3 regions of the Paenibacillus sp. FSL H7-689 genome follow, and region 3 is predicted to be linked to each of the others. Evidence: riboswitches for the same ligand, from Rfam matches in the RefSeq annotation. Region 3 holds a riboswitch; each other region holds the start of a gene.
What was found. A riboswitch is a leader RNA that binds a small molecule or an ion and turns the genes downstream of it on or off. The one in region 3 is predicted to bind cyclic di-AMP.
Positions count from the first base shown of each region.

Region 1: it holds a riboswitch for cyclic di-AMP, as region 3 does, so the genes downstream of both, C170_RS14940 (hypothetical protein) here and C170_RS05865 (C40 family peptidase) in region 3, are expected to answer to the same signal.
Region 2: it holds a riboswitch for cyclic di-AMP, as region 3 does, so the genes downstream of both, C170_RS11655 (C40 family peptidase) here and C170_RS05865 (C40 family peptidase) in region 3, are expected to answer to the same signal.

Region 1 is NZ_ASPU01000015.1:849,266-852,272, reverse strand. Features, by position in the region: tRNA gene C170_RS14950 (tRNA-Leu) at 72-154, shown strand; gene C170_RS14945 (glutathione peroxidase) at 302-781, opposite strand; cyclic di-AMP (ydaO/yuaA leader) riboswitch at 1,153-1,328, shown strand; gene C170_RS14940 (hypothetical protein) at 1,444-1,842, shown strand; gene C170_RS14935 (HAD family hydrolase) at 2,083-2,766, shown strand; gene C170_RS14930 (Nramp family divalent metal transporter) at 2,871-3,007, opposite strand, start outside.
Region 2 is NZ_ASPU01000015.1:160,351-163,357, reverse strand. Features, by position in the region: gene C170_RS11665 (hypothetical protein) at 1-122, shown strand, start outside; gene C170_RS11660 (carboxymuconolactone decarboxylase family protein) at 264-593, shown strand; gene C170_RS11655 (C40 family peptidase) at 667-1,131, opposite strand; cyclic di-AMP (ydaO/yuaA leader) riboswitch at 1,137-1,268, opposite strand; gene pelA (pectate lyase) at 1,697-2,650, shown strand; tRNA gene C170_RS11645 (tRNA-Leu) at 2,827-2,910, shown strand.
Region 3 is NZ_ASPU01000009.1:29,227-32,233, forward strand. Features, by position in the region: gene C170_RS05860 (hypothetical protein) at 1-696, shown strand, start outside; cyclic di-AMP (ydaO/yuaA leader) riboswitch at 942-1,079, shown strand; gene C170_RS05865 (C40 family peptidase) at 1,083-1,553, shown strand; gene C170_RS05870 (GNAT family N-acetyltransferase) at 1,909-2,403, shown strand; gene C170_RS05875 (c-type cytochrome) at 2,554-2,910, shown strand; gene rbsK (ribokinase) at 2,985-3,007, opposite strand, start outside.

The sequences.
Region 1 (3,007 bases), on a different contig from region 3:
GTATTAAAAAATACTTTACTTTTAGTTCTGAACCCGGTATAATCAATTCTGTTGCCGATTATTTACGACATGCGGTCGTGGTGGAATGGCAGACACGCTATCTTGAGGGGGTAGTGGGCGTATGCCCGTGGAGGTTCGAGTCCTCTCGACCGCATCATATGAACGATTAAAAAGAAGCTTTCCATTAATGGGAAGCTTCTTTTTTTTGTCTTTTTCGAACAGTATGACATCTGGGTTGAAAAAAGGCCATCCATTACCGGAGGAATGTTGCTCTACCTTCCGGCTACGGGTGGCCTGTGTATTATTTTTGAAGTAAGTTCTTGATATCTTCTTCAATCTTGTCCGGTGTTGTTTTGGGAGCATAACGTTTAATGACCTGTCCGTTCTGATCCACGAGGAATTTGGTGAAATTCCATTTGATTGCTTTGGAGCCGAGCAGGCCAGGAGCCTCTGTGCTAAGGTGTTGGAAAAGAGGGTGAGCGCTTGAGCCGTTCACATCAATTTTCTCAAACATGGGGAAACTCACGCCATAATTCATCTGACAGAACTCGGCAATATCGTCGGAAGATCCTTTTTCCTGTGCAAACTGGTTGCTTGGGAAACCAAGCACTTCAAATGGAGCATCTTGAAACTTGTCTTGCAATTCTTGCAGACCTTTGAATTGAGGGGTAAGGCCGCATGAGCTTGCCGTATTCACAATCAGGAGCACTTTGTCACGGTAGTCGGACATTTCAACTTCTTGACCGCGAAGGGTATTCACTTTGTAATCGTAGACTGTCATCTAAATCGCCTCCATTTATTTACTCTTATATCTTCTATTATATTGGTTGCAATTAAATATTGCAAAACTAATATGGTGTTAAAAGAATCAAAACAGGCAAGTTGTGCAGAATACGTGAATGAATTGCGAAGTGATTTACGCCAGAGTGAGAATTAGATAGCCTTGAAGAGATAGATAGAGTATAACTTTGTTGTAAGCGTTATTATGGATAGGAATTGGCAAAAATCTGCCGATTTGGTGATCTGGGCGGACTTTACACCGACATGGCACGGGTGTATGATTCATAACGTAATTTCAATTTAAACTAAAATGTACTTGAAAAACGAAACAAACGATAATATCGCTCGATCTTACCTTAAGATATACGAACGATGTTTTAATCGCTGAGTTTCCATTCATTAATGAATGGGAAACGGGGGAACCAACGGAATGCGCTGTCCAGGACAGTGGGCATTCATGGGGTGAATTTTCCGGTGACAGCCGGAAATAGGGCGACTCTCGCGCCCGAATCCGTCAGCTAACCTCGTAAGCGTTAAAGGGAGAGGCAACAAGCCGTACGCTGGTTCATGGTGTTTTCGCCATGGGTTATTTAAGAAGCGTTCGGGAGGCCTTGGTCCCCCACGCTTCTTTTTTGTTGTCTTTTCACGCCAAGGGAGGAACGAATGATGGATACTGAGATGATCTTAGTGACTGCTCCAAATGAAGCAGGACGCAAATTTATCAAATTGCTGATGTACAAAAAAATGCCGTTTGCCGTTCTAACCAACAGTGCAGGGGAAGAGCGCAGACTCCGTAGAATCGGAGTAGAACATGTCATTCGCATGAATACGGCTGCAGCTCAAAAATGGTTTTTGCCGCAGGGCAGCGTAGGCAACGTGTTTATTTTCGAGAACAGCCTGAATCTGACCTGTCGTTATTTACAGATCTGCCGTTCATGGACATCGAAATCCCTGTGCGTCATTACGGAGCAGAGTCATCCTAAGGGCATCTATCGGGGCATGGGCGCAGACCGGATTGTATATTCGCTCAATGGGGAAGTTGGCTTTCTCCTCAATGGTTAATGCCATAGCTTGTGATTGCTCAGGTGTAAGGTGCCTGTTATAATTGAATGTATTAGAATCAATTTCAGAATTTACTCAAGGTATTATGAAATTGATTCATCGATAAACGGAAGTTTGAGGAGACTCATGCAGGATGGTGAGTCTTCTTTTTTATGGTTTTAAAGGTAGTTCAAGACTTTTTGAACACGAACTTTTAGATTAGGATCAGGAATCACCTGTGGCTTACAAGGAGGAATTGGCGTGCCGGATGTAGGTGGATTGAAATGGTTGTTTTTTGATGTTGGAGATACGCTGGTGGATGAATGGGAGCCGGTTGATGATATTATCGGACAGTTTGTCCGTGAAGCTTGTGCTTTGGGGTATCCGGTGAAGATTGAGGCGGTACGCGAACTGTTCGCGAACTGTTACCGAAAATATGAGCAATGGCCTATGAGAGTGGCAATTCGCACATTTGTTGAAGACGAGGGGCATCAGAAACAGATTCAGGACAAGCTGAAGTTTCAAAAAGATCTTGAACGTCCTTTTCCTTCAGCAGATTCCGTTCTTCAGCAGTTGTCACGGCATTATCGCATTGGCATTATTGCCAATCAGAGTCCTGGAACGGAAGAGAGACTGGAGAGCTACGGCTTGCGGAAGTATGTTGATGTTCTGGCATGTTCGGCTGAAGAAGGAGTGTCCAAGCCAGACCCTGAGTTATACGCTGTGGCCTTGAAGCAGGCCGGTTGTGAACCGGAGGAAGCCGTCATGATCGGAGATCGGATCGATAACGACATTATACCTGCTCGGAATCTGGGCATGCGTACGATTCGAATTATGCAGGGTTACGGAAGATTCCAGCCAGAACTATCGGATGACAACCGTGCGGATTGGACTGTTGATTCATTGGATCAACTCCTGCCGTTACTGATGCCAAATCAGGATTAGATTCAGATGGTTGTTTATTGGATTGCAACAATAAAGGCTGATCAACTGGGTATAAAATACCGGAGTTGATCAGCCTTTTTAGTATTTAGCCAATTAAAATGAGATTAGAACAACCGGATCGTCTGAATGATCAGATATACATTCAGCACAACGATAATCGCGGCAATGACCCATGAGATGATTTTGAGCCACAATTTGTTGGCGAATGCACCCATGCTTTTTTTATCACTTGTGAACATCA
Region 2 (3,007 bases), on a different contig from region 3:
TGGTTGCCTGGGATGGCGAGCAGGTACTTATACGTCGTCAGAATCGACGTGTAGTTAAGCTGGACCGAGGTTACAGCTATCAGCTGTTCAGCGAGCCGCGCCAGAGTCCACTTAGTGAGTAACAGCTTGTAATTATGGCAGGGCCATGAGCGTTAAATGTTTGGAATTACCATGATTTCTTGGCATAATTGGCTCACTCGGGAGAGAAGATAGGTACAGTGAGGAAGATCTGTAACTATAGCCGAGAGGGTGTGCTACAAGCCATGACATTGATGAATGATAAAGTTCATGCCTACAAGGATCAGATTGGAGCATTAAGCGATGTGCTGCCAGGTGTGGTGAAGTCGTATCATGAGTTTACCGGAGAATGCTTCCAACCTGGCGTGATTGATGCGAAGACAAAACAGCTAATTGCGCTTGGCATTGGATTATTCGCCAACAATGAGGTATGTACCTTCTACCATGTAGAAGAAGCCCGTGCCAAGGGTGCAACTGATCAGGAGATCATGGAGACCGTAGCCGTGGCCGGAGCTGTTGGTGGAGGACATGCCCTGTCTCAGGGTGCGATGCGAGTGCAGAAGGCGCTGCATTAGTAAGCAATGCAACATAAATTTTTAAGTGCAAAAAAGGCATCCGGTTAATAACCGATGCCTTTTTGTATGTGAATCACATTTTACCTAACATTTTATCATACATAAACTGTCCAGTTACCCGACGTGCTGTTACATAACGATCATTGAAGTATGGATTCGATAACTTCGTGATGCTTACACCTTTACTGCTGGAGGCATGAGCGAATTGTCCGCCGCCGATATATACACCTGTATGTGAAATGCCTTTGCCTGTTGTATTAAAGAACACCAGATCACCTGTCCGAACATTGCTCTTGGAAACGGGAGTACCTGCTTTGGCTTGCTGCTGCGAAGTACGTGGTAATTCAATGCTGTATTTGTTGAAAAGATATCTCATAAAACCAGAACAGTCGAAGCCGGCTACAGTTGTGCCACCCCATTTGTAAGGAATACCTGTCATGTTGTTCACTACGGAGTTGATACTGCTTGCCTCTGTGCTTGTTGCCCCGGATGTAAATAATACAGCTGCTCCAAAAATGGAGATAATCAGTTTTTTCAAAATCAATGTTCTCCCTTCGATGCCTACGGAGTTAGCTAAGGGTTCGGTAGAAGGTTCCCTATATTTCCTATGTATAAGAATAATTCACCCAAATTGGTTCCCCCGTTTTCAAACATGAAACTCGGCAATGAATAATTAAGTTTTTGTAACTATTTGAAACTATATTGCATAAATGCGTAATTGTCAAACCCATTTAAACCCTTTCTTAATACCTCAATGTTAGCGGAATTAAGGTTTTTATATGAAAAAAGGGATCAAGTTGGGGTATCATTCATGACAAAAACGTCATTATTGATTCGTTTAAGACGAATTTGGATAAATAGATAGGTTTGTCATGAGTTAAAAGAACTATTCCTTTATGTAGAATTAGAGAGATTATATTCATTGAGTTGCATATATTGACAAAAATCGATTTTTTGCATATTATCTGATTATCCAATCCACATATTGGATTAAAATTGATTTTATTATGCGATAAATACAAATAAAGGAGGTTTAGAGACGCGTATCATAGGTAAAGTAGAAGTGGAAGATTTATAAAAACGAACATAGGAGAGTGTTACATTTGAAAGCGAAGAAAATAATTACTTTTGTCCTGGCATGTACGATGGTGTTCTCAGCAGTTGGAATGGCAGTTCTCCCTGTAGGGACGGTATCTGCTGCAGATGCGTCGGGTACTACAGCGAGTATTTCTGATATTTTGAAGAACCAGCTGCCGGATGGAGGTTGGAGAAAAGATTATAAACAGACAAGTGGAGAGTGGGCAAAGTCCACGATAGACAACAAGGCTACATACTCAGAAATTAGAAGATTGGCGAAGGAATTTAAAAAGACGAATGATCCGCGTTACTCCACAGCTGCAATCAAAGGAATTAACTTTTTGATCAACATGCAGTATTCAAACGGCGGGTGGCCACAAGTTTACCAAAGCTCCGGATACCACAAGCACATCACTTACAATGATGATGCCATGATTAATGTAATGATCATGCTGGATGAAGTAGCGGCACGCAAAGGTGATTTCTCATTTATCGACAGTACACTTGCTAACCGCAGTAAAAATTCAGTTGCCAAAGGTGTGGAGGCGATTCTGAATACACAGGTCGTTTCAGGTGGTAAGCTGACAGCATGGGGACAACAACATGATTCCAGCTCTCTTAAACCAGCGAGCGCAAGAATCTACGAAGTGCCATCGCTGACAGCTGGAGAGAGTGTAACGATTGTTAAATTTCTGAAAACCAGACCTGCTAACGCTAAAATTACCGCATCCATTAAAGGAGCGGAGGCTTGGTTTAACAAAGTGAAAATTACGGGTTACAAGTATGAAAGAGCTAATGGAGATAGTAAAATTATCGCTGATTCCAAAGCTGCACCAATTTGGGCACGCTTCTATGAGATCGGAACGGATAAACCAATCTTTATTGGTCGTGACGGGGTAGTTAAATACAAATTAAGTGATATTGATAAAGAAAGAAGAGGCGGTTATGCATGGTATGGCAACTGGCCTTCCAAGCTGTAATTTGTAGTATGCTTCCGTATTAATGAACCAAACTATTAGCAACAGTTAAAGGTAAGGCCCGAATCGACATGGACGTCTGATTCGGGCTTTATTGTTATTATTTTCAGTGTTGACATGATAGATTACGCATGATATATTATTTCTTGTCGCCGATATGGATGACGAAGATACAATATGCGGTCGTGGCGGAATTGGCAGACGCGCACGGTTCAGGTCCGTGTGGGCTAACCCCCGTGGAGGTTCGAGTCCTCTCGACCGCATCTAATAAAAAGACTCCTTAAGCTAACGCTTAAGGAGTCTTTTTTTGCATTTTTTGATATAACACTAACTTTAGTGATGAGTATTCAAGAGGTTAGT
Region 3 (3,007 bases):
GCCGGTGAGCTGAGTACACTTTTGTTCAAAATGGAAAGTCAACTTAACCTGTCTACCCATCCGGAGGTTCATCGTTATCTATGGATTCTCGGGGGCATGCTGCTGGTTCGCATGTTGATCAGCCCCCTCATTCAGGCAGGACTGCTCTACTCACTTCAGCACTTTAATTCTACAGAAGAGCGCATTCCCTTTGTCCGCGGAATCAAAAATCTGTGGAAACCGATGCTGCTGCTCCACACCATACGTACATTATTGATACTTCTGCCCGCCTACTGGCTCATACCGAAGCTCTACTCGATTCTCATGGACGGATTTCATTCCCTTCAATTACTTTTACCTGGCATACCTTATGTTGCTGCCTGGATTGTATATGGTTGGATCATCCACCATGTCATACTCTATATGCAGTTCGGTGTTTCGGCACCAGAAGGAGAAGGCGGGGCTCACGGTACCCTCAAAGCACTCTGGATTGCACTGCGTCATCTCATCGCTGTAATCGGCATTGCATTACTGCTGGGCGGAGTACACCTGCTCGTCTTTGGGGCATTCACTACAGCCTCATGGTTATTAACTGGACTGACCGGACTTATACTACAACAGACGTATCCACTTGCCAGATGTCTATTGAGTCTGTGGAAAATATGCAGCCATTTCCGATTATGGCAGTCCAAAATATCCAAAGGCGAGAGCAGATAGTTTAAAAATTGTTACCATCACATGTTAAACTCATGGCCTAATATGTACTTATAAATAGGCAAACCTCAACCTTTCCCCGTCAAAGGTCGAGGTTTTTTTTGCTAAATTTGTTGCTAAACGTTGCCAAAGCCGTACTCCTCTGTTACAATAATCGCAGTGAGTTTTTAGTAACAACTTTGTAATCTTTACATTCATATTTGTAACTACTTAAAATTAAATCGTCATTTCTTGATTTCGCAGGTGCATAACTAGCATAGCCAAATTCCTGGCACCTGGGAAGCGGGGGAACCAGTTATGGGTGAATTGATCTTGCTACAGAGGGATCATAGGGGACCTTCAACCGAATCCTTAAGCTAACCTCGCAGGCATTGGAAGGGGAATATCTCTTGTTCAAGAAGAAATTAACCGCAGCTGTACTTAGCATCACATTCGCTTTATCGCTTGGTGCAGGTAGCGCATTCGCAGATTCAAAGATGGACACAGTAATTGATTCAGCAATGGGAACTACATACAAAAGTGGGGGAACAACGCTTAACGGCTTTGATTGCTCCGGATTTACCCGGTATGTATTCGACAAGTTGGGTATTGATTTGGCACGCCAATCCAGTTCCCAATTCGACATGGGCGATTCCGTATCCCGCATGGAGATGAGAGCTGGCGATCTGGTGTTCTTTAATACAACAGGTAAAGGCGTGTCCCATGTAGGAATCTTTGTAGGGGATGGAAAGTTCGCACACTCCTCTTCTTCCAAAGGCGTTACGATCAGTGCATTGAGTGAAAACTATTGGGCCAATCGTTATGTTGGCGCAAAACGGATTATGAGCACGGACGCATATGAATCACTGGCCCTTGACTAGGGACAAGCTGAGCAACATGATGCTGTAACCATTAACCATATTGGAACGAAGCAAGAAGCATAACAGAACCGCCCGGTACATTCTCCGCAGGAATGTATCCGGCGGTTTTTTTGTGCTTCAATCCTTATTCATGTTGCAAGTTATACTCGGGGCATATCCTGCGACATCAACAGGTTCATTTTGCGTTCGTTCGTCCGTGCCCTTATGATGTTTTTACCCATCCCGTTATAATATAAACGAAATTACCGGAACTTTTGTTTCATTTTTTTTCTTGGGAAGGAAGACTTGCTAAATGAACATCTCTTTTGTAGAGTGGACAAAGAGTTCTGTTTCAAGGAAAGGAGCATGCAGGTGTATGAAGGAAACCCCTGTGACGTTTCACGTTGTACCCATGCGAGAAGAACATGCGGAGCTTATCTGCAGTTGGCAGTATGATCCGCCTTACAATATCTACAGCTGGCTCCCCTGGGAGCAGATGAAAGCTCTGGAAGTGGAATTCGGAGATGCACAGCTGCGGCAGGAGCAATATGCGATCGTCCTGGATCAGAACGATCGTATATGTGGGTTTGCTCAATACTTCCCACTTCAAGGGGTAACCCGGATTGGCCTTGGCATGCATCCAGAGCTGTGTGGTCAGGGTCAAGGGACAGCTTTTGTCACTGCCATTGTACAAGAAGCTATTCGCCGAAATCCCACGAATGAGATTGATCTGGAAGTACTCACTTGGAATGCTCGTGCCATTCAAGTCTATCTGAAGAGTGGATTTGTCACCCAGGATACATACGAACGACAGACCCCCAGCGGCTTGAAGCCCTTTCACTGTATGGTTTATGAAGGGCCTCGCGGTTAGAATCCATTGCAAAACAACCAAATTTGCCCCTTGTTATGTGATTAGTTCAAAAAATTCCCACAAAATGCTATGATGTCAGTACAGGTTCCGTTATAATGATATGGATAGTTTCAGGTTAGATGATCTTTCATTCTGGAGGGGACATAAGGGATGCACAAATGGATCATGAGCGGAGTATTTTTTGCAGCATGCGCTTTAGCTATTGTTTTAATGTTTACGCTTCCAGGGAAAGAAGAAGTAGCTGAAGAAGCCAAGCCAACCATGCCGGAAGTAACATTGGATGCCGGACAAGCTGAAGCACTGGTCAAAGCCAATTGTATCTCCTGTCACGGGGATCAGCTTCAAGGTGGCGTAGGACCTGCTCTGGCCAACATCGGCAGCCAGGATGATCTGGAGAAGATCTATTCTACGATTGTCAAAGGTAAAGGTGGTATGCCTTCCTTCAAGGGCAAACTGCAGGACGAAGAGATTGCAAATATCGCCATGTGGCTGTCAGAGAAGAAATAATCTCTGCACACGCATAACAAAGAGGCGCTTAATCCCCTTTTCGGAGAATAAGAGCCTCTTTGTTATATCAATTATTAAGCCTCTGCGGCATGCTCAG